One region of the Paenibacillus sp. FSL K6-2862 genome, then DNA from elsewhere that is predicted to be linked to it. Evidence: a T-box and tRNA genes for the amino acid it is inferred to sense, from the RefSeq annotation. Region 1 holds a T-box; the other regions hold tRNA genes.

Region 1 (7,386 bases):
ACGGTAATTCCGATACACAGGTACAGTCCATTGCAACAGAAATTCGCAAACAGGCACATGCAGCTGGCGTTAACATTAAAGGAATCGAGGGCATGGATTCCGCACGTTGGGTGCTGATGGATATGGGCGACGTGGTTGTGCATATTTTCCATCGTGATGAGCGCGAATATTACAACATTGAACGGCTATGGTCTGACGCCAAAGTGGTGGAAACGGTATGAGTTTGATTGCAGGCACGGTCGTCTCCCTGCCGGTTGATCGTGAAGTATCGCCTTTTGGCTACTTTTTGACGACAGGATCGGAAGATGTACTGCTTCACTATACGGAACTCACACGGGATGTCAAAATCGGGGAGACGCTCGAGGTCTTTTTGTTCTTTGATACAGAGGACCGTTTGGCAGCAACCATGAAAAAACCATATCTCACTCTGGGCGAAATGGCACGACTGGTTGTGGCTGATATACACCCACGCCTTGGCTGTTTCCTGGAGATGGGACTTGGACGGCAGCTGCTGCTCCCTATCCGTGAATTGCCCGAATTGGAAGAACTACGTCCACACGTGGGCGATGAAGTTTTTGTTATTATGGAACATGACAAGCAGGGACGTCTTCGTGCCAAATTGGCCGGGGAACGTGAGCTTGCTCCCCTGTCATTCCACGCTCCAACATCATGGTTGAACGAATGGGTGGAAGCTACGGTGTACAAACCTTTGCAGATGGGTACTTTTGTGCTTGTAGAAGGCGGAGTACTTGGCTTCGGTGCTATCGGCATGATTCATTCATCTGAGCGCAACAGAATGCTGCGGCTGGGTGAAAAGGTGAAGTGTCGGGTAACGCTGGTTCGTGAAGACGGGCGTGTTAACCTGGCCATGTCCCCTCGCAAAGAGGTAGGCCGTAACGAAGATGCGGACAAACTTCTGGCGTTTATGAAAGAGCGCCCTACGGGCGGTATGCCTTATTCGGATGCCACTCCACCGGATATCATCAAGCAGCGCTTTGGAATCAGCAAGTCTGCTTTTAAGCGTGCTTTGGGCAAGCTGATGAAAGACGGACTGGTGACGCAGAAGGAAAACTGGACGTACTTGGCGGAATCAGCTCCCAAGGATTCAAGTGAAAACAAGTAATCGTTAACGACATATTGGAACGAAGGAAGGCAGGGCAAGGCTGGGTGAACTCCGGACGCCCCTGCTTTTTCTTTTGGAATCGGAAAATGAAATTGAAAGTGCGGTGCCTGACATGTCTTACCGTAAATTTGCTTATGTGTACGATGAATTAATGGAAGATATGCCTTATCCGGACTGGATAAGGTTTGCAAGAACAGCCTGGGAGCAGCACGGCATGCCGAAGAGTGTAGCCGAGCTTGGATGCGGGACGGGATCCATTACGATCCCACTGGTCAACTCGGGGTTTGAAGTGACGGGCATTGATCTGTCTGCGGATATGTTATCTGTGGCGCGAAGTAAAATGGAGGGAACCCCACAAGGTCATCGATTGTATCGTGAAGGCAGTGTCCGGTGGGTTCAGCAGGATATGCGGGATTGGAGAGTACCCGAACCGGTAGATTCAGTAATTTCATTCTGTGACTGCATTAATTATTTGCTGGAAAAGGAAGATGTCATTCGTACGTTCCAGCGTACCTACGAGATGCTCAAGCCGGAAGGGACATTCCTGTTTGATGTACACCATCCAGACACCTTGATCCGCTATGAAGAAGAGCAGCCTTTTGTCCTGGATGAACGCTCCGTATCCTATATCTGGACCTGCGACATGGATCGTGAACGGTGTGAGATTGAGCATCATCTCAGCATTTTCTCCCGGGTGGATGACGGCGGCAAGGACATGTACCAGCGGTTCGAAGAGGTTCACGTTCAGCGTGCATACGATCCGGACTGGATGAAGCTGGAACTGACCAAAGCTGGATTCAGGAATGTCCGTGTATATGCTGATTTCACATGGAAAGAAGCTGGAGAAGGCGCGCAGCGGCTATTTTACGTCGCGGTGAAATAGAATTGCAGATAGAGAACCGTCCTAGTAACAGTGAGGGCGGTTTTTTCCTGTTTTTATGATGAAATGCATTGTCATCAAGGGTGAAGAGAGCCATAATGGACGAAGGTGGAAAACGCTTACCGGGTCTCTATGAATAGAATTCGTATTGCTAAAAAAAGGTGGTGCAGAAGTGGAAAGTACATACAAAACAAGGCTGACATCAGAACAGCTGAATGCAATTGCCAAGCAACATTTTAATACAGGCATCCAGGAATACAGGGAAATGATTGACGGATGGGCCAACCATGCTTATTACATCTCGCTCGGCAACGGGCAAGAGGTAGTGCTCAAAATCGCTCCTTCCAAGGTTGGTAAACCGTTGCGCTGTGAGCAGGATCTCCTGATGGCAGAAGTTCAGGCACTGCGTCTCGTGGGAGAGCTTCGAGATGTACCGGTTCCCCGTGTATTGGCGTGTGATACAACATGCAGTCTTGCTCCGGCGGAGTACTTTATGATGGAATATATGCCTGGCAAGCCTTATAACAAGGTCAAAGATCAGTATAGTTCAGCAGAGCAGGCAGAGATTGAAGAGCAGCTTGGTGCATTTAATCGCCGGATCAACGAGATCAAAGGTGAAAAGTTTGGTTATTTTTCAGAAAAGAAACCAAAGTATAACACCTGGAAGGAAGCATTTCTGAGTCTGATGGATGATCTGCTCACCGACGGAAGAGAGGCTGGCGTAAAACTTCCTATGGATTATGATAAGCTTGCCCAATTGATTAGGGAGAAATCGGATGTGTTGAGTGATGTCAACGAGCCGGTACTCATTCACTGGGATCTGTGGGATGGCAATGTATTTGTGGAACAGGGGCGAATTACAGCCATTATTGATTTTGAGCGCTGCCTTTGGGCGGATCCCCTGATGGAGCACTACTTCAGTCATTTTAATTATACAAAAGGGTTTGTGAAGGGTTATGGTAGGGCCATCACAACCGATAGTGAACGAAAACGAAGAAGCTTGTATGATCTGTATTTTGATCTGATTTTGTGGATTGAATGCGAATATCGACAATATGATAACAAGGAACACATTCAGTGGGCAATTAATAACTTGGAAGAAGGAATCAAGCGATTTCGATTGTCCTAGGCCGAATGGGGAAGAACGGCATTATTTATAGTCAGTCAACAAACCAAGCAATATTGACTTTAGTCGTGCTTTTTTATATAATGGTCCCGATATTGTATACATATTTCGATGATAAGGAACAGTAGTGGGTCCTGTACATGACAGAGAGTCGGCGGTTGGTGCAAGCCGATTGACAGTATTTCACGAACTCGCCTTGGAGAAATGCGGTGATTACACCATCCTGTGCTTGAATGTCTGGCATTTCGTTCAGGAATGGAAATCCGCATCGGTTAACCGCCGTTACAGGTCCAAAGGGAGTGGATGACGAAGCACGTTCGTCCGCTAACTAGGGTGGTACCACGGGAATTCAACCTCTCGTCCCTAGCGCTGCAAACGCTATGGATGCTGAGGTTTTTTTGTTGCAATAAAAGTGAATGACCAAGAGGAGGAACAATAGATGAGTGAGAATCACCAGCCGAAGCACGGCTATCAGCCGCAGGTTATGGAGAAAAGTTGGCAGCAGTACTGGGATGAGAACAAAACGTTTAAAACAGGTGAGGACCCAGGTAAACCGAAGTTTTATGCACTCGACATGTTCCCCTATCCATCCGGTTCAGGTCTGCACGTAGGTCACCCGGAAGGGTATACGGCAACGGACATCGTTTCCCGTTTCAAACGTATGCGTGGTTATAATGTGCTGCATCCGATGGGCTGGGATGCTTTCGGTTTGCCTGCTGAGCAGCACGCTCTGGACACGGGCGAGCACCCGCGGGAAATAACATTCCGCAACATCGACAATTTCCGTCGTCAAATCAAGTCTCTTGGTTTCTCGTACGACTGGGATCGTGAGATCAGCACAACAGACCCTGAATACTATAAATGGACACAATGGATCTTCATCCAGCTGTACAAAAAAGGTCTGGCATATGTAGATGAAGTGCCGGTTAACTGGTGTGAAGCGCTGGGTACGGTACTGGCTAACGAAGAGGTTATCGACGGCAAAAGTGAGCGCGGTGGTCATCCGGTTGTGCGCAAACCGATGCGTCAATGGGTACTGAAAATCACGGAATATGCTGAGCGCTTGTTGGAAGATCTGGAAGAGCTGGATTGGTCCGAGAGCATCAAGGATATGCAGCGCAACTGGATTGGGAAATCCACAGGTGCAGAGGTAGTATTTGCCATTGAGGGCAGTGAAGAAGTTATTAAAGTGTTTACAACACGGGCGGATACCTTGTTCGGTGCAAGCTTTGCCGTTCTTGCTCCTGAGCATGAATTGGTCGATGCAATTACGACAGCGGAACAGCGTGAAGCCATTAAGGCTTATCAGGAGCAGGCTTCTCGCAAGAGTGATCTGGAACGTACGGATCTGGCCAAAGAAAAAACCGGCGTATTCACTGGTGCCTATGCGATCAATCCGGTTAATGGTGCAAAACTGCCTATCTGGATTGCGGATTATGTGCTCGCAGGATACGGTACAGGAGCGGTTATGGCGGTTCCAGGTCATGATGGTCGCGACTGGGAATTTGCGAAACAGTTCGGTCTGGACATCATTGAAGTTATCCAGGGTGGGGACGTAACACAAGAGGCATATGCCGGCGACGGACCACATGTGAACTCCGACTTCCTGAACGGACTGAATAACGAAGAAGCGATTGCGAAAATGATCGCATGGTTGGAAGAGAGTGGTAAAGGGCAAGGGAAAACAACGTATCGCCTGCGCGATTGGTTGTTCAGTCGCCAGCGTTACTGGGGTGAGCCGATTCCAATTCTGCACTTGGAAGATGGCACAATGAAAACTGTACCGGAAGATCAACTTCCTTTGCTGCTGCCGGATATCGACCAGATCAAACCTTCAGGTACGGGGGAATCGCCACTGGCGAACGTAACGGATTGGGTTAATACGGTGGACCCAGAAACGGGAATGAAAGCACGCCGCGAGACCAATACGATGCCACAATGGGCGGGAAGCTGCTGGTACTATCTGCGCTTTATCGATCCACACAACGACAAAGAGCTGATCTCCAAAGAGAAACAGCAGCAGTGGTTGCCGGTTGACCTGTACATTGGGGGAGCCGAGCATGCCGTGCTTCACCTGCTGTATGCTCGTTTCTGGCACAAAGTGTTGTATGATCTGGGCGTGGTGAATACCAAGGAGCCATTCCACAAATTGGTGAACCAGGGTATGATTCTGGGAACCAATAACGAGAAAATGAGTAAATCCCGTGGTAATGTCATTAATCCGGATGAAATTGTGAATGAATTCGGAGCCGATACATTGCGTCTCTATGAGATGTTTATGGGACCTCTGGAAGCTACAAAACCGTGGAACGCTAACGGGGTAGAGGGCATGTACCGCTTCCTGTCACGCGTATGGCGTCTCTTCATCAACGAGGACACTGGAGCAATCAACGATAAGATTACTGTGGATGGCGGAACGGAAGAATTCAAACGTACAGCTCACAAAACGATCAAAAAGGTTACGGATGATCTGGAACATCTGCGTTTCAACACAGCGATCAGCCAGTTGATGATCTTCATCAATGATGCTTACAAAGCCGATACATTGCCACGTGAAGCGATGGAAAACTTTGTACAGCTCTTGTCCCCGCTGGCACCGCACATGGCGGAAGAATTGTGGAGCCGTCTTGGACACGAAGGAGGAATCTCCTACGTAGCTTGGCCGGAGTATGATGAATCCATGACAGTAGATGCTGAAGTGGAGATTGTTGTACAGGTCAACGGCAAAATCGTGACTCGTACAACGATTGCCAAAGATCTCGATGCACAAGGCATGCAAGACTTTACAATGGAACTGGCGCCTGTCAAACAGGCTCTGGAAGGCAAGACCATTCGCAAGGTCATTGCCGTTCCAGGCAAACTTGTTAATATTGTTGCCGGTTAATTTCACCGGCTCTAAATACTTCATCCAGCTTCAACAAGTCTTCTTCGTACTTGTCGTGGGTTGTATGGATAAGGCTGTCAAATACACCGTCCAGGCTGTTTTTCATTAAAGCAAGTGCCTGGGCGGTAATGCCACCGGGAACGGCAACGCGAGCCTGGAGCTCTTGGGGTGTATATCCTCCTTCCGTCAGCAGCTTGCCTGTTCCGAGGAGCATTTCACCTGCAAGAGCGCAGGCGTCTGCGCGTTTGATCCCTGTTAGTTTGACGGCACTCTCGATCCATTGTTCCAGGAAGAAGGATATGAATGCAGGTCCGCAGCTGGAAAAGTCGGATGTGATCCGCGTGCAGGCTTCATCGACTTGGTAAGGTCTGCTGAAGTGACTGAGAAGTCCCTCCAGAACGGATCGGTCTTCAGGGGTCATGCGTTCGCCATGAATGCACAGGGATGCTCCGCTGCCGACCTGGTGTGTAACGCTGGGGATGATCTTGGAGACTTTGCAAGGAAGTGAAGATTCCAGATGGCGCAGCTGCACGGGACTCGTAATCGAGACGATGATGTGATTGGAATTTACAACAGGCAGAATGTCGTCAATAACATGCTTGAATTCGAGTGGTTTCACGCATAAAAATATGATGTTGCTTCGGATGACAGTTTCCCGATTGCTCTGTGATTCATGCAGTCCGGGATAACGGAGGGATAACTGACGCACTTTGGAAGGGGTCCGATTACTTGCGGCGATCTGCCGGGGCTCGAGTGCTCCGGATTGAATCAAGGCATAGATCAGCAGGCTTCCCATGCTGCCGGTTCCGATAAATCCAACCTTCATTGTTTCAGGCCTCCTTTCATGCTTTACGGTACTGGCGCAGTTCGTTCCTTCTAGTCTATGCACCAGGACTTGTATGACATGACATGAAATAAGAAAAGCTTTGATTTCACCAGCAACATTCAACGGTTCGGAAGCACCGCCCGTGTTCAGAATATTTATTTTGAAGACAGGGAGAGGTGTGGAAGCGTGAAATGGAAACAGGGAGTAGCCATTGCTGCTGCGGTGATAGGAAGTATATTAATATTATGGTCGGGCAAAAGTGAACAGCCGCCTTCTGGCTGGGAACCCATGCAGCTCGGCACCGAGACGCCGACGAAAGAGCAGGATCCCTCTGCTGTGCAGTCGGCTGTTTTGGGTCAAGGCGAAGCAAAGGTTACTGCGGATGATAACGCCAAGAAGGCTGCTGATGGCGCTGATTCGAAGGAGACTGAACAGGCAAAACCTGTCGTTGAAGAGGCCGGTTCAAATCGCACGTCAAACGAACCGGAGGTTGCTTCGTCAACGGCAGCGGCAGCGGCACCTGCTGCGGAAGCTGGACAAGAAAATA
Region 2 (7,386 bases), 3.4 Mb from region 1:
ACCTCTGAGAATAGCCGAGTGTCCGCTTCAGATTGAGGCATCTGTACAGCATATCCGTACCCCAGAGCATACGCCTTTTATGGCTGTAGTCGAAGTGAAATCGCTGGAGGTACATGCACATAAGAAGCTTATATCTGGACTGAATAAAATTGATCCGGCAAAGTGGAACCCGTTAATCTATAATTTCCGCCATTATTACGGATTAGGAGAGCGACAAGGGGAGAACTTCCGAGCTGAATAGGTATCGCTGGAAACAGAAAGGATAGAATCATACCATTTTTGTAATTATGGGTAATAAGAGAAATTTAAGTGGAGGCCGTACAGGTCTCTTTTTTTTGTGCCTACTGAAATAGAAGGAAGTTGCTGTGTGGATTAATTATTGGAGAGGAAATGGGTAAATAGTAAAGAAGGATACATGTAAGCATATACATAAGCATATTGCATTAATTCAGTAAGTGAAGGTCCATCTGCAAAATGCTGACATAAGAGAGGTGATGAGAATGGAAATGGAATACTTGATGCGAGTTCTCATAGCGGGGATCTGCGGGGTCCTTATCGGGTATGAACGCAAAAACCGGATGAAAGAAGCGGGAATACGGACTCATTTTGTGGTCGCTGTTGGTGCAGCGTTAATGATGATTGTCTCAAAGTATGGATTTCAGGATCAGGCAGGCTGGGCTAATCTGTCGCTTGATCCTTCCCGGATTGCAGCACAGGTGGTTAGTGGTGTGGGCTTTATTGGGGCCGGTATGATCTTCACGCAGCGCCATACCGTCCGGGGATTGACGACAGCCGCTGGTATCTGGGCAACGGCAGGCATGGGACTGGCTGTAGGTGCTGGACTCTATTGGACGGGAGCAGGTGTAACCCTGCTGATCGTGCTCGCACAGATGCTGCTGCATCGGCCGACACGCTGGCTGGTTTCCGCGAGAACAGAAACGTTAACCATTCGCCTGGAGCAGGAAGCAGACAGCCTGAAAGCCATATTGGCACTGCTGGGGCAGGAAAAGATTTCGGTCATCGGATTCAGGACGGAACAACAAACAAGCACAGGCTCGGCTCAGGAGACTGTGCTTGAATTCACCGTTCAGATGCCCGGGTCCTTCCGGGGAGAACAGTTGATTGTGCTGCTGCAGGATGTGCCGCATGTGAGATCATTCGAGTTAAAGTGAGAGCTCGTGCGATTTCCTGACAGGACCGAATTTATTGACCGCCTTCAGCAACGATTTCGGGCCGGGAGATCGGTTTGCCGTCCAGTACAGAGTGAATGGCATGGGCTACACCGTGTTCCACATTGGTCAATGTTATAGCTTTGGCAAGGGCTTGAATCTCCGGTTCACCATTGCCCATGGCGATGCCGAGTCCGGCCATTTTCAACATGGAAACATCATTGAAATTGTCGCCGATAGCTGCCGTATCTTCCATGGAGACATTGAGATGGGCTGCCAGTTTAGTGAGAGCATTGCCTTTGGACACATCGGGATGCTGCATTTCGAAATTGTGTTCAGAGGATACCACCATTGCGACATCCGATCTGGAGGCAAAGTAGGCTCTTCCTTTCTGCAATTGATCCGGGTCAAGTGAGAAAGCCATAATGTTGTAAATGTAAGCTTCTGCAGGAATCTCCTGATGGGAATGAACGCGATGGTAGTCTTTCTTGTCGTAATGCTTCTTAACGGCGCGAATCAGGCGCTCAACGTCCTCGCCAGGACTTGTTCCCAGGATACGGTCCATCTCGGCAAGCATCGTATCATGGCTGCTGATTGGGGCGTATATTCCCTGCTGAGTGGACGCTTCATAATAGCACTCATGATCTTCGAGCCACTGCATGACTGATGCTGCTGTCTCACGTTCGAGCGGAAGATGATACAGACGGTTCCCTTCAGCGTCATGAATCGTGGCACCATTGGACCCAATGACAGGAGTGTTAATCCCGCCTTCTTGGCAAATGCCGACAACGTCCGAATAGACGCGTCCCGTTGCAATTGTAACTTTTAATCCTTCTTGCTGGGCCCGGTGAATAGCGGCTGCATTTTCCGGGCTAATCTGACTGTCTCTGTTTAGCAGTGTTCCATCCAAATCCGTAGCAAATAATTTCATCACCTTACAACTCCTTATCTTCTGTTGGTTCAGGAATGAGAATCTCAACCTGTTGTTCATTCAAAAAGTTACGCCATTCGTCTGATGGCCATTGGTCGGTAATCAGTACATCAATCAGTGACCAGTCGGCAAAACGGTACCCGTAACGTTTATCAAATTTGGAATGATCTGCGAGCACGAAGACTTCTTTGGCCGCCTGCATCATTTTTTGCTTAATCTTGCCTTCTTCTTCGGAAGCACTGAATCCATCCATCGTAATCCCGCCAATACCGATAAAGGCTTTATCCACGTAATAATGAGAGAGTGTTTCGATCACCGAGGCGCCGTAAACATAACGTTGTTCCTTGTCGACTTTGCCGCCAAGTAAACGAATATGGACAGCCGAGTGATTGGAGAGAAGATCTGCGGAATGAATGGAATTGGTGATGACTGTACATGACTTTCCATTCAGATGCTCAGCACAAGCCTGCACCGTCGTGGAAGAATCCAAAATGATGTTTTCACCTTGGCGGACCATGGCTGCAGCGAGTTTGCCTATAGCCCTTTTTTCTTCCGAAACATGGAGCAGGCGATCCTTGTATGAGATATATTCACGGGGAGGAGAGGGGAGGATGGCGCCGCCCCGTGTTCGGATAATGGCGTCTTGTTCTTCCAGCTTAATCAGATCCCTTCGAGCCGTGTCCCGTGAGACGTCAAAAAGGGTAACGATCTCGTCTGCCGAGATCCGGTTGTGTTTGCGAAGATGTTCAATAATCAGCTGCATTCGTTCTTCCTGAAACAATCATGCCGCCTCCTTACTAATGAGTGACCGTACTACTGATAACCTAATTATAAGTATTTGTAATTTGATTTGCAATATTTTAAGTGAACATAAGTTTTTATAAGTGTTTTGATATTACTTTAACATGATTTAATGATTCTGATGACATTGATATGAAATTCAGATCTCTCAGATGGTAGAGCCAGTTAAACGAGCCTAAATTTTATTGAAAAATGATCTTTAAAAAACGCTAGATAAAAAAATAAAAAAGTGTTGCACTATTTTTATGTGGTGTGGTATACTCATTCTTGTCGCCAAGAAAGACAACTCGTTAACAAGGCCCGTTGGTCAAGGGGTTAAGACACCTCCCTTTCACGGAGGTAACAGGGGTTCGAATCCCCTACGGGTCATATCTTCACCACCTTTTTAATAAGGAAACCTCGCAAGTCATTGTTCTTAAAACAAGAGATGATATGGCACATCGGTGAAGTTACAGCAAGAGCCATTAGCTCAGTTGGTAGAGCACCTGACTTTTAATCAGGGTGTCGAAGGTTCGAGCCCTTCATGGCTCACCATTTATACATTTGAATATGCGGTCGTGGTGGAATGGCAGACACGCTATCTTGAGGGGGTAGTGGGTGTATACCCGTGGAGGTTCGAGTCCTCTCGACCGCATTACATGTAAACGTTAAGGGAATAGACTCTCGTGGATATCCATGAGAGTTTATTTTTATTTTTTTCATATATCTATGTGAAAACTGCTCATGGATGAAGAAGGGCTGAGGATTAATATCTGTTGTGGTATAATTGTCTATATAATGTTGCCGGAGAATTACGTTATGGTGCAAGATATGGATTTTAGATATTATGGTTGGAAGGCGGTCCTGTATGCAGTCGATATATGAGCGAATTGAACACCTGATTGCCGAGCGAGGGATGACAAAGAAAGCATTCTGTCAACAACTGAAGATCAGCACCGGGAATCTGGGTGATTGGAAACGTGGAAAGTCGATTCCAAGCACGAATAAATTGATTGAGATCGCTGCGTTTTTTGATGTGAGTCTGGACTGGCTCATGATTGGACGTCCATCCAAGGAAGCGATGGTACGGGAAAAACGGGAGGATTATTTTTTTGGCGTGTTGCGGCAATTGGATTGCCAGGAGAGTGAATTATCAACCGAAGAGCAGTCTTTTATCAGCGAATATATTGAATTTACCCGTTATCGCAAGTCCAAGGAAAGTAGAAATGCTGCTGACTTTCGATATAAAGAAGATGATAAACCTGAAACGGATGAATCGATCTAATGCAAAACCTCTGAATCAATCCGGATGATTTCCGGAAATGTTCAGAGGTTTTTTTTGTATTCATGTGAGATGATTGTAGTCGTCTTCATCTCTGACTTCATCAAATTATGATGTGCAGTTCATTTGCGAAACGTAAGATTCTCGTTGCCTAACAGCTGCGGTCGAATGGTGTTCCAAATGTGCAGGCATTGTTCCTGAAGTTCCCAGGCAGCCATGCCGAGCAAACGGACGCCGATCCCTCCGCTCGCGAGCAGGCTTGCACCAGCGAGCATTCGACCATCCGGAGGCAGTGCAGACCTGATGTTTTCCAGTTCCGCTGTCCCCAGTCCAGGAGCGATCATCCACAGGGCCGCAGTATGGGTGAAATCCAGCAATGCAGCTGATTTTTGTGGATCATCGCGTGAAGGTTCCATTCCGAATCGGTCCCACACAGCAAGCTGGTCCCCTTGCCATATTTCGGTTGAATTTCGATATTTGCTGAACTCAAAAGCCTCACCCCTGTGAATTCGTCCGGCTGACCAAACATCCGCATAAGCGAGAATAGCCTGTTCTTCCAGATGGAAGGTGGCGGTAAGCGAAGAAGAACTACCTTTGAATGGGATTACACATTCCGGGAAGTATTCTAGCACAGCACCTTTCCTGATCTGGAAGTGATGGTTGACCGACGAGGGAAGTGAAGGCGTAGGATGAAGGCGTGTCGCTGATGTACTGCTCAGCATCACATGGGTGCCTTCACCCAAATGCCACTCGGAATGATAATGATCCCCGTTAAGAACACCGGGAGAGACGTCTGATGTGTAGAGGCATAACCCATTGCTGTTCCCCGGTGGGCGAAAGGAGCGACTGAACCGGAGAGGTGCGCTATAATAACGATCTGTCATGATCGTACGTCCCTCTTGAAGGGCAAATGTGGCTCGAAGCTCGCTGCGTCGTATCACCGCTCCTTCAGCACGAATGCCCAACTTCATTTCGGCTCCTTCTGATACGGGGGATGAATTAATGGCTGTGGGCTGAGCCGTGGTCATGGCTGTGTGAATGCAGATGCGCAGCGGCTGCATCGTCATCCATGTATTGGTGCTCAAGCCAGTGAATGATCTCGGATACACCCTCACCGCTCATGAGATTCGACATCACATATGGGCGACCTTCGCGTACCCGCTCGGTATCATCCTTCATCACCTGTAAACTTGCGCCAACATAAGGTGCAAGGTCTGTTTTGTTGATCAGCAGCAGGTCTGAGCGGGTAATGCCTGGACCGCCTTTGCGAGGCAGTTTTTCCCCTTGGGCAACGTCAATGATGTAGATGAACACATCTGCAAGTTCCGGACTGAATGCAGCAGAGAGGTTATCGCCGCCGCTCTCAATGAAGATTAATTGCAGATCAGGAAAACGCTCGACCAATTCGTCTACGGCTTCAAAATTCATTGAGGCATCTTCTCGAATGGCTGTATGCGGACATCCGCCTGTTTCAACGCCAATAATGCGTTCTGGCGCAAGAGCGTTCTGGCGCAGCAGGATTTCGGCGTCTTCCTTGGTATAAATATCGTTTGTGATGACGGCCAGACTATAGCGTGTACGCAGCGCCTTCGACAGCTTCTCCACAAGGGCAGTTTTGCCAGAGCCTACCGGGCCTCCAATACCAATTCGCATTGGTCTGCTGCGATCAAATGCCTTACGTTCCCACTCCGGATGATGCGTATGATTAGCTCCTCCACACATAACAAATTCCTCCTTGGATTATCGGCTGATTTTAATAGAAAGTTGTAGCTTATAAATATGGATATCAGGACATAAACAGGCGGGCTGGTAAGCTTTCGTGCCGCATGGCGTAGATTTCCTGGGCAATACCGAAACTGTGCATATCTTCGGGGTTGTCATCCCGAATTCGAATCCATTCGGAGTCGATATCATCGAGCAGTTTCTGAATGAGCATCTGTGCCTCGGTTTGCCCAATCGGCAGGAGGCGCAGTGCGCTGTTGACATAAGCGTTCACTGAGGTATACAAATGACCGGTAACGGCCTCGTCTAATCCGATTTTCAACTGATAAAGGATATAACCGTGAATGGTGGTAATCCCGCAATAGGCACCATGCGTCTGCACAGCTTCATCAATAAGCGAGAAGTCCATCCAAGGATAGAGAGAACGGGCAAGTTTCAGCAGCCGCTTTCCCATCTTATGGCCGCTTTCCCTAATCTCCCGGGGGGTTCGCTGGGCGTGAACCCGCTTATCATAGAGAGCAAGTAGAGCGGAGTCTTGTTCCTCCATTGCTTGGTAAACGCCTTTGATAGCAAGTCCATCGATCCGAATCAGGCTGGAGTGAAGCTGGCTGCGAATGAATTGTTCAAGCTCGGTGATTGTTCGAATGGTGCCGTCATGCGTGTATGCTTCCAGACCGAAAGAGTGGGAGAACCCGCCGATGGGCAGGGCCGAGTCGAGCAGTTGAACGTATCGAAGAAGCTTTGTACCACTTTGCATCATGCCAAGCGTCCTTTCTTTGCTTCTGTCTTATTTCCCTTCCAACCAAAATCCGATATAAAAATAATGTAAGGATATAGATTGGACATGATTTTACACAATAATGAAGAGGGTAGTACGAACCTGAAGAAGTGAAACGCTTGCCTTTATCACTAGATGTCAAAACATGAAGTAGCGCTGTGCCATCGGCAGCTCATCCGCAGGTTCGCAGGTAAGCAGTACCCCATCGGCTCGAACCTCATACGTCTCAGGGTCGACTTCAATATGAGGTGTCACATCGTTGTGGATCATATCCTTTTTACTCACTGAGCGGCAACCTTTGACGGCTTCCACGCGCTTGTTTAATCCAAGTGTCTCCTTGATGCCTGCATCAGCAGCAGCTTGGGATACGAAAGTAATGGACCCTTTGGCAATAGCTCCACCGTATGACCCGAACATCGGTCTGCCGAACACGGGCTGAGGCGTCGGGATGGAGGCGTTGGGATCACCCATCTGAGCGAAAGTGATCATACCGCCTTTGATCACCATCTCGGGTTTGACCCCAAAATAGGCAGGATTCCAGATGATCAGATCGGCTAGCTTGCCCACTTCCACAGAACCGACGATATGGCTGATGCCATGAGCGATGGCAGGGTTGATCGTATATTTGGCGACATATCTTTTGATGCGGTCGTTGTCGGAAGGGGAATCTGATTTCAATTCCAGCTTGCCGCGCTGTTTCTTCATTTTGTCTGCGGTCTGCCAG
Region 3 (7,386 bases), 620 kb from region 1:
CGGTTAGGGAGTAATCCCGAAGCTGTGAACCGAAGCCCCAGTAAACGGCGGCCGTAACTATAACGGTCCTAAGGTAGCGAAATTCCTTGTCAGGTAAATTCTGACCCGCACGAATGGCGTAACGACTTGGGCGCTGTCTCAACGAGAGATCCGGTGAAATTTTAATACCTGTGAAGATGCAGGTTACCCGCGACAAGACGGAAAGACCCCATGGAGCTTTACTGCAGCTTGATATTGAATTTGGGTACGATCTGTACAGGATAGGTGGGAGCCTTTGAAGCATGAGCGCCAGCTTGTGTGGAGGCACCGTTGGGATACCACCCTGATCGTATCTAGGTTCTAACCTGGTGCCCTTAGCGGGTACGGGGACAGTGTCAGGTGGGCAGTTTGACTGGGGCGGTCGCCTCCTAAAGAGTAACGGAGGCGCCCAAAGGTTCCCTCAGAATGGTTGGAAATCATTCGAAGAGTGCAAAGGCATAAGGGAGCTTGACTGCGAGACCTACAAGTCGAGCAGGGACGAAAGTCGGGCTTAGTGATCCGGTGGTACCGCATGGAAGGGCCATCGCTCAACGGATAAAAGCTACCCTGGGGATAACAGGCTTATCTCCCCCAAGAGTCCACATCGACGGGGAGGTTTGGCACCTCGATGTCGGCTCATCGCATCCTGGGGCTGAAGTAGGTCCCAAGGGTTGGGCTGTTCGCCCATTAAAGCGGTACGCGAGCTGGGTTCAGAACGTCGTGAGACAGTTCGGTCCCTATCTGTCGTGGGCGTAGGAAATTTGAGAGGAGCTGTCCTTAGTACGAGAGGACCGGGATGGACGTACCGCTGGTGTACCAGTTGTTCCGCCAGGAGCACCGCTGGGTAGCTATGTACGGACGGGATAAGCGCTGAAAGCATCTAAGCGTGAAGCCCCCCTCAAGATGAGATTTCCCAGTATGTAAGACCCCTTGAAGACGACGAGGTAGATAGGCTGGGGGTGGAAGTGCAGTAATGCATGGAGCTGACCAGTACTAATCGGTCGAGGGCTTATCCAAATTGCAGGTTCTAGTCGCAAATTTCGTTTCGGATCTAGTTTTCAGAGAATAATCTCTGAAATGAAAATCGGTACATCACTCCAATGTGTGTATGATTTTCAGTTCCACAAAATGCATTTGTTACACAAATGCTCGTTTGGTGGCGATAGCGGAGGGGTTCCACACGTACCCATCCCGAACACGACCGTTAAGCCCTCTAGCGCCGATGGTACTTGGACCGAAGGGTCCTGGGAGAGTAGGACGTTGCCAAGCGAAACCCTTTTGGGTGTTTTTAAACTACATAATGTGGCGGCGTAGCTCAGCTGGCTAGAGCGTACGGTTCATACCCGTGAGGTCGGGGGTTCGATCCCCTCTGCCGCTACCATAAAACGCCGGTGTAGCTCAACTGGTAGAGCAACTGACTTGTAATCAGTAGGTTGGGGGTTCAAGTCCTCTCGCCGGCACCATAAAACGACATGCGCGTGTGGCGGAATTGGCAGACGCACTAGACTTAGGATCTAGCGTCTTTGACGTGGGGGTTCAAGTCCCTCCACGCGCATCTCAGCATTGACAGACAGGATCTAGAGTATAAGGTAATCACCTTCCTTTACTCTTGATCCTGTCTGTTTATATTAGAACCCTTGAATTGGCTCAAGGGTTTTTCATGTTTTTATTTGCCCCGAAATCGGCTCCTGCAAAATTGGGCTCACGCATAAATGCCCAGGGCATAAGCTGGCGTATAGGTTTTTACCTAAACCATGAGCGAAGGGCAGGCGTTAAATTTTGGCGACTTCTTATATGGATTATACGTTACCAACCACACAGTTCACGTATGATGTGAACCAGAATCAATTGTTCAAAAAGGATGAAAATAACTACATCAATTCCCTATCAATTAAACAGCTAAATACATTAGGGAATGCATCCCTGCTGGATATTTATTTGAGTACTGGCAATGTCGTTGAACCTCACATACATCAAAATGCAACAGAACTGGTCTATTGTATTAGTGGTTCTGCAGTCGTATCCCTCATTAACCCCTTTACCAACGAGTTATTAAACTTCCCTATTAGTCCTGGCCAAGTAGCGAATGTTCCCCAAGGCTGGTGGCATTATGAAGTTGCGACGGTTGATCAGACTCACCTGCTGGCTATTTTCGATGCTCCGGTCCCAGAAGCGATATTTGGTTCAGACATTCTGCGTCTGACGCCTGCAAGTGTACTGGCCCATACGTATTGTCTGGATGAGAACAAGGTTAAAGAGACTTTAGCTCCTATTCAAAAGACGGTATTCATTGGACCGCCTGCAGATTGTGCAACTCAAGTGTCACCAGCTGCCGATAACATGCCTAAACCAAACAGCCAGCCGAACGTCCAACCAAACATTCAACCAAACGTTCAGCCTTATGTACAGATGCAATACGCGCCAAGTCCGGAATATATTTATCCCGATCCAATGAATCCAACGTATGGGCATCATCCAAATGCTGCTTATGTACCATCAGAGTCAGATTATATGCCGTACACTGTACAGCGTCCTATTATTGGTAATGGTTGGAGATACTAATTATCCTCCATAATTTTTTTATGAAATGAATGTCACAGATTCATCTGTTCATTTGTCTTCAGTATGTACACTACAATACGGAGGCGAATGAGATGACTTTGAGAATGAATTACAGAGCAGCGAATCCGGGGGCTTTCAAGGCATTAATGGCAATGGAGCAGTTTATATCGGGTCAATTTGAAGATAAAGTATTATATGAACTATTAAAAATCAGAGTTTCACAAATCAATGGCTGTGCCTTCTGTCTTGATATGCATGCCAAAGATCTGATGAAGCTGGGTGATTACGCAGATCATATCTTACTGCTTAGCGTTTGGCGCGAAGCTCCTTTATTTACGGAAAAAGAACGTGTTATGCTTGAACTGGCTGAAGCTGTGACCCGTGTTTCTGAACAAGGGGTTCCACTGGAAATTTACAATAAGGTCCGGGAACACTTTAGTGAAGCAGAACTGGTAGATCTGGTTATGGCGATCAATACCATTAACAACTGGAACCGAATCGCAATCACGACAGGCATGTATCCAGGCTGCTTTAATTAAACATTTTAAATACCGCTGCCAGAGGAGGCCTTCATATGAATCCTGATAAACTCACCACTGAACCGGAAGAGTCTTCTCTGGAAGTTGGTGAACTGTATATCCGTTATAAAGCGTATGCGTTCTCCATTGCTTATCGAATGCTTGGGAGTGTAATGGAGGCAGAGGATGTCGTACAGGACTGCTTTGCAGGGCTGCAAAGCAAATCTGACGAGATTATCCGTAATCCCAAATCTTACATTGCCAAACTTGTAGTAAATCGGAGCCTGAATCTGCTGAATTCTGCACGCAATCAAAGAGAACATTATGTTGGTGAGTGGCTTCCGGAGCCGATAGGCGAGGCGCTGGATCTGCCTGAACAAACCTATGAGCAGAAAGAAATGATCTCCTATGCCTATATGGTACTGCTGGAACGTATGACACCCGTGGAGCGGGCTGTATTTGTACTTCGTGAAGCCTTTCAGTATGAGTACCGGGAGATTGCCGATTGGATTGGCAAAACGGAGAGCAATTGCCGTCAAATTTTTAGTCGGGCCAGACGTAACCTGCCGGAGCAACTTCCGGATAAGGTCCAGACCACCACAGATGATGCTACCAAAGAAAAATTGCTCGCGCGTTTCACGACAGCCTTTCTTGCTTATGATGTGACGGCCATGCTCGAACTGCTCTCTGAACAACCAGTATTCACTGCTGACGGTGGTGGGCGGGTACATACGGTGATGAGAACGATGAAGGTTCACAAGGGTGTCCTAGCTCTTCTGACTTCACGGCGTGTGCTTACCCGATTAAGGGAGCGGGAGTGGGTGCCAACCATCATCAATGGAGAAGTGCAGATTGCACTCATGAACAAAGGAGAGGTAAGCGAAGTCATATGCATTCAGTCCGACTTGTCCGGTCAACGAATTGAGGCGGTTTATCTGGTTGTGAATCCAGATAAATTAAGGACCATTGCAGCAGGAGGTCATTGAACGGCAATGGAGAAGAAAAAGTGAACAAATTAAAAGCGGCGTGCTCCTATCAACGGAACAGCCGCTTTTGTGCTATTCAAGTATGGATTCCAGTATTGGCATAATGTTTTTCAAGGGACTTCATAGTAGTACCGAACTCAGATAAATTTGATTCTCACTGATTACGTGGTATGATCCTAATGTGGTGATTGATGCATTTTTTAGGATAAGGATGGAAGTGATCATTCGCAATTTCCGAAAATAAGTGAGGTAGGCACTATTGAGACAGCTGAATTATTTTAAAGTTTTTATTTTCCTAAGCGTAGTTACTGTGGTGACAGTGGGACTGTACTTTGCAGCTGCTGATTGGCTGGACCAACGATATTACCGGTTTCTCATCTGGAATCTGTTTTTGGCTTGGATTCCTTTTGTCTTCTCTTATATATCATATGGCTTCAGTGAATCGAAGTGGAGAGCTGCTCCATGGCTTGCGGTGGCAAGTGGGTTCTTATGGTTGTTGTTTTTCCCGAATGCGTCTTATATCGTAACGGATCTTGTTCATTTGACGGCGAGAAGTTCCCGTTATTATGCTGGCAACGGTCTGGATTATAAGTACTGGTACGATCTGATTGTCTTGCTGATGTTTGTCTGGACAGGTCTGCTGCTTGGTTTTCTGTCCATGTACCAGATCCAAGAGATCATACATCGAAAAATGGGAAATGTGGCATCATGGGTCTTTGTATTGGCGGGTTGTGCGTTGGGAAGTTACGGTGTATTGCTCGGCAGGGTCTACCGACTTAACAGCTGGGATGCATTAACTAATCGTGATGTGCTGTTTAACTTAATGATAGAAAGTATCAGTCGTCCATCGCTTGCGTTTTGCCTGTTTTTTGGCGTATTTATTCTTACCATCTACGTGACGCTGTATTATCTCGTTAACGCAAAGTCTACATATAAAATTGATTATTAACCATCCGGGCTTTCTTCAGATGTAGAGAGACAAAAACATATTGCGATTAATGTCGCTAATACAGCGACTTTTTTATTTTATCGGGAACATTCAACCAGAGGGCTGGATATTTTAGTGGTAAAAACAAACAAAACCAGAAGAAGTAGCGTTTATATTAAATGATATTGTTTCTTAATAAAACTATACTATAGGGAATATCAGTATTCACGTAAGGGGGATTAGTACTTAGTAGGTAAGCATTCAGTTAAACTTTACAAACAGGTTAGCATAGCTATACGGAAAATTGGAATTTTGCAAGAAGGAATACACCCTCATTAAAAAACACATGAAGAGTATTATGCAGTTGAACTATAAGCCGTAAATGGTCCATAGTTGTGATGAAAAGAGGAGAATATGAAAAAATCAGACTGGTTTAAAGTAATCTTGATATTCTCACTGCTCGGGAATTTGGCATTTTTTCAAAATCATGAACGTGCAGGCAGGAAACAAGAAATTAAAAATGAATTATTGAATTCTTCCATTTACAGAGATCTAGCTCAACTTGAAGAGACGATTCAGTACCAAATCGATCATAATTGGCAAAATGAAACCCTCGTTACAGAGAAACTTGATGATGCCCTTGATTCTATTCTCTTAAATCATGGAATGGAGGAAGACAATAAGAAAGACGATACGTTCTGGGCATTGCTCGAGTACTTGGATAAGTTCAAGTATAGTGAAGAACTTTTTGATGTAAGCTTAAATGATGAGCAGCGTGCTAATTTCATTGATTTAGGCGAGAAACTCCGTTCAAACGGGTGGAGCTTTGAAAAGGGGTTTGATCTAAAGTGGGATGTATTTGAATCAAAAGTAAAGGGGCTTATAGCGGAATCTTAATAGGATAGAGAATAGCTACATAGTAAAGGTCTATATGGGGTGATATGGTGTTAAGGAAAGAAGCTATAAAGATAATCATAGAAAATGATATTACTAAACTTACTAGGGATGAACGTGAGGCCATGTTATGGAATTCTTGGGGAATCGATGAACATGACCCTGAGTTTCATTTTTTTTCAAAGGTGCTGCAGGAGGAACTATTAAGTTCAGATGTACCAACACATGATGTAATGGACAACCGGTATAATGAATTGTTATTGAAGGTTACAGAAGGCAGTTTCTACGGAATCCCTAACGAATATTTATCTAAACTCGTCTCAGAGATCGTAGGAAGCCATATTGAGGTTGAAGGCTACGTAGAGAAATTATTACCCTGTCCCTGTTGTCATTACGAAACCTTGGAACAACGAGGGGAATATGATATTTGTCCAGTTTGCTTCTGGGAGGACGATGGTAACAATGAACCAAGCCGGTATAGTGGACCCAACCATATGACCTTGTCAGAAGGTAGGAGTAATTACGAAAAGTATGGAGCTTGCTCTGAAAGAGAAGCTGAATTTGTAACTGCTAACCGTTATGAAATTTATAAAAAGGCAGATTAAGAAGGTATATTTGTTTGGAAAATCAATACAGTAGGTGAATAATAAATGACGAATATAACGGATCTAGCACGTAAAGTGGAAGAAGTAATGAATTCTAATGATTTTTCAGGAGTAGTTCTGTTAAAACAAAACGGACAGACACTCTTGAATCTGAGCCGGGGATACGCAAATCGCAGCGATGAGCTTCTCAATCAGATCGATACCCGATTTGGAATTGCATCAGGGTGCAAAATCTTCACGGCAGTGAGCATATGTCAACTGATTGAACAGGGCAGGCTGTCATATGACACAAAGCTTGTGGATGCATTGAATATTAATTTTTCTCTGTGGAACAAGGAGATTACCATTCATCAATTGCTAACGCACACCTCAGGCATACCGGATTACTTTGACGAAGAGGTCATGGAGGATTTCGCTGAATTGTGGAAAGAACGGCCTGTCTATTCCATGCGGAATGGGAGCGATTTTTTGCCGATGTTCCAGCATCTGCCGATGAAGTCAGCTCCGGGTGAACGTTTCCACTATAATAATGCGGGATTTATCGTTTTAGGCTTAATTGTGGAAGAACAATCGGGACAACCCTTCACGGAATATGTAAAGGAACACATTTTTAAACGTTGCGGAATGACGAATTCTGGTTATTTTTTGACCGATCAACTTCCTCGAAACACAGCAATCGGATATATTGACCATGAGGATGGAACCTGGAACACCAACATATTCTCAATCCCAATCAAGGGCGGGGCCGATGGTGGGGCGTATACAACAGCACCTGATATGATTCGTTTCTGGGATGGACTGTTAACTTATCAATTATTGAGTGAATCGACTACACAACATTTGATTACACCTCATGTACATGAAGAAGCCGAGAC

Evidence for each region. The T-box of region 1 lies ahead of leuS (leucine--tRNA ligase). A T-box ahead of a tRNA ligase gene usually reads a tRNA of that ligase, here a tRNA-Leu.
Region 2: it encodes a tRNA-Leu, which carries the amino acid that the T-box ahead of leuS (leucine--tRNA ligase) is inferred to sense. The anticodon was not compared.
Region 3: it encodes a tRNA-Leu, which carries the amino acid that the T-box ahead of leuS (leucine--tRNA ligase) is inferred to sense. The anticodon was not compared.

What each region holds. Positions count from the first base shown of each region.
Region 1 covers NZ_JBBOSN010000001.1:4,877,102-4,884,487, reverse strand. Annotated here, with positions in the region: gene rsfS (ribosome silencing factor) at 1-221, shown strand, start outside; gene MHB82_RS22070 (CvfB family protein) at 218-1,123, shown strand; gene MHB82_RS22065 (class I SAM-dependent DNA methyltransferase) at 1,236-2,006, shown strand; gene MHB82_RS22060 (phosphotransferase family protein) at 2,176-3,132, shown strand; T-box leader at 3,232-3,497, shown strand; gene leuS (leucine--tRNA ligase) at 3,569-6,013, shown strand; gene comER (late competence protein ComER) at 5,994-6,839, opposite strand; gene MHB82_RS22045 (ComEA family DNA-binding protein) at 7,026-7,386, shown strand, end outside.
Region 2 covers NZ_JBBOSN010000001.1:1,428,688-1,436,073, forward strand. Annotated here, with positions in the region: gene MHB82_RS06435 (flavin reductase family protein) at 1-241, shown strand, start outside; gene MHB82_RS06440 (MgtC/SapB family protein) at 501-1,172, shown strand; gene MHB82_RS06445 (Cof-type HAD-IIB family hydrolase) at 1,204-2,100, opposite strand; gene MHB82_RS06450 (DeoR/GlpR family DNA-binding transcription regulator) at 2,105-2,881, opposite strand; tRNA gene MHB82_RS06455 (tRNA-Glu) at 3,199-3,270, shown strand; tRNA gene MHB82_RS06460 (tRNA-Lys) at 3,360-3,435, shown strand; tRNA gene MHB82_RS06465 (tRNA-Leu) at 3,453-3,535, shown strand; gene MHB82_RS06470 (helix-turn-helix domain-containing protein) at 3,749-4,165, shown strand; gene MHB82_RS06475 (urease accessory protein UreD) at 4,285-5,247, opposite strand; gene ureG (urease accessory protein UreG) at 5,162-5,884, opposite strand; gene MHB82_RS06485 (urease accessory protein UreF) at 5,949-6,641, opposite strand; gene ureC (urease subunit alpha) at 6,801-7,386, opposite strand, start outside.
Region 3 covers NZ_JBBOSN010000001.1:4,255,387-4,262,772, reverse strand. Annotated here, with positions in the region: rRNA gene MHB82_RS19120 (23S ribosomal RNA) at 1-1,035, shown strand, start outside; rRNA gene rrf (5S ribosomal RNA) at 1,171-1,287, shown strand; tRNA gene MHB82_RS19110 (tRNA-Met) at 1,323-1,399, shown strand; tRNA gene MHB82_RS19105 (tRNA-Thr) at 1,406-1,481, shown strand; tRNA gene MHB82_RS19100 (tRNA-Leu) at 1,493-1,573, shown strand; gene MHB82_RS19095 (cupin domain-containing protein) at 1,798-2,580, shown strand; gene MHB82_RS19090 (carboxymuconolactone decarboxylase family protein) at 2,673-3,119, shown strand; gene MHB82_RS19085 (sigma-70 family RNA polymerase sigma factor) at 3,155-4,084, shown strand; gene MHB82_RS19080 (DUF1361 domain-containing protein) at 4,344-5,033, shown strand; gene MHB82_RS19075 (hypothetical protein) at 5,427-5,909, shown strand; gene MHB82_RS19070 (CPCC family cysteine-rich protein) at 5,957-6,511, shown strand; gene MHB82_RS19065 (serine hydrolase domain-containing protein) at 6,557-7,386, shown strand, end outside.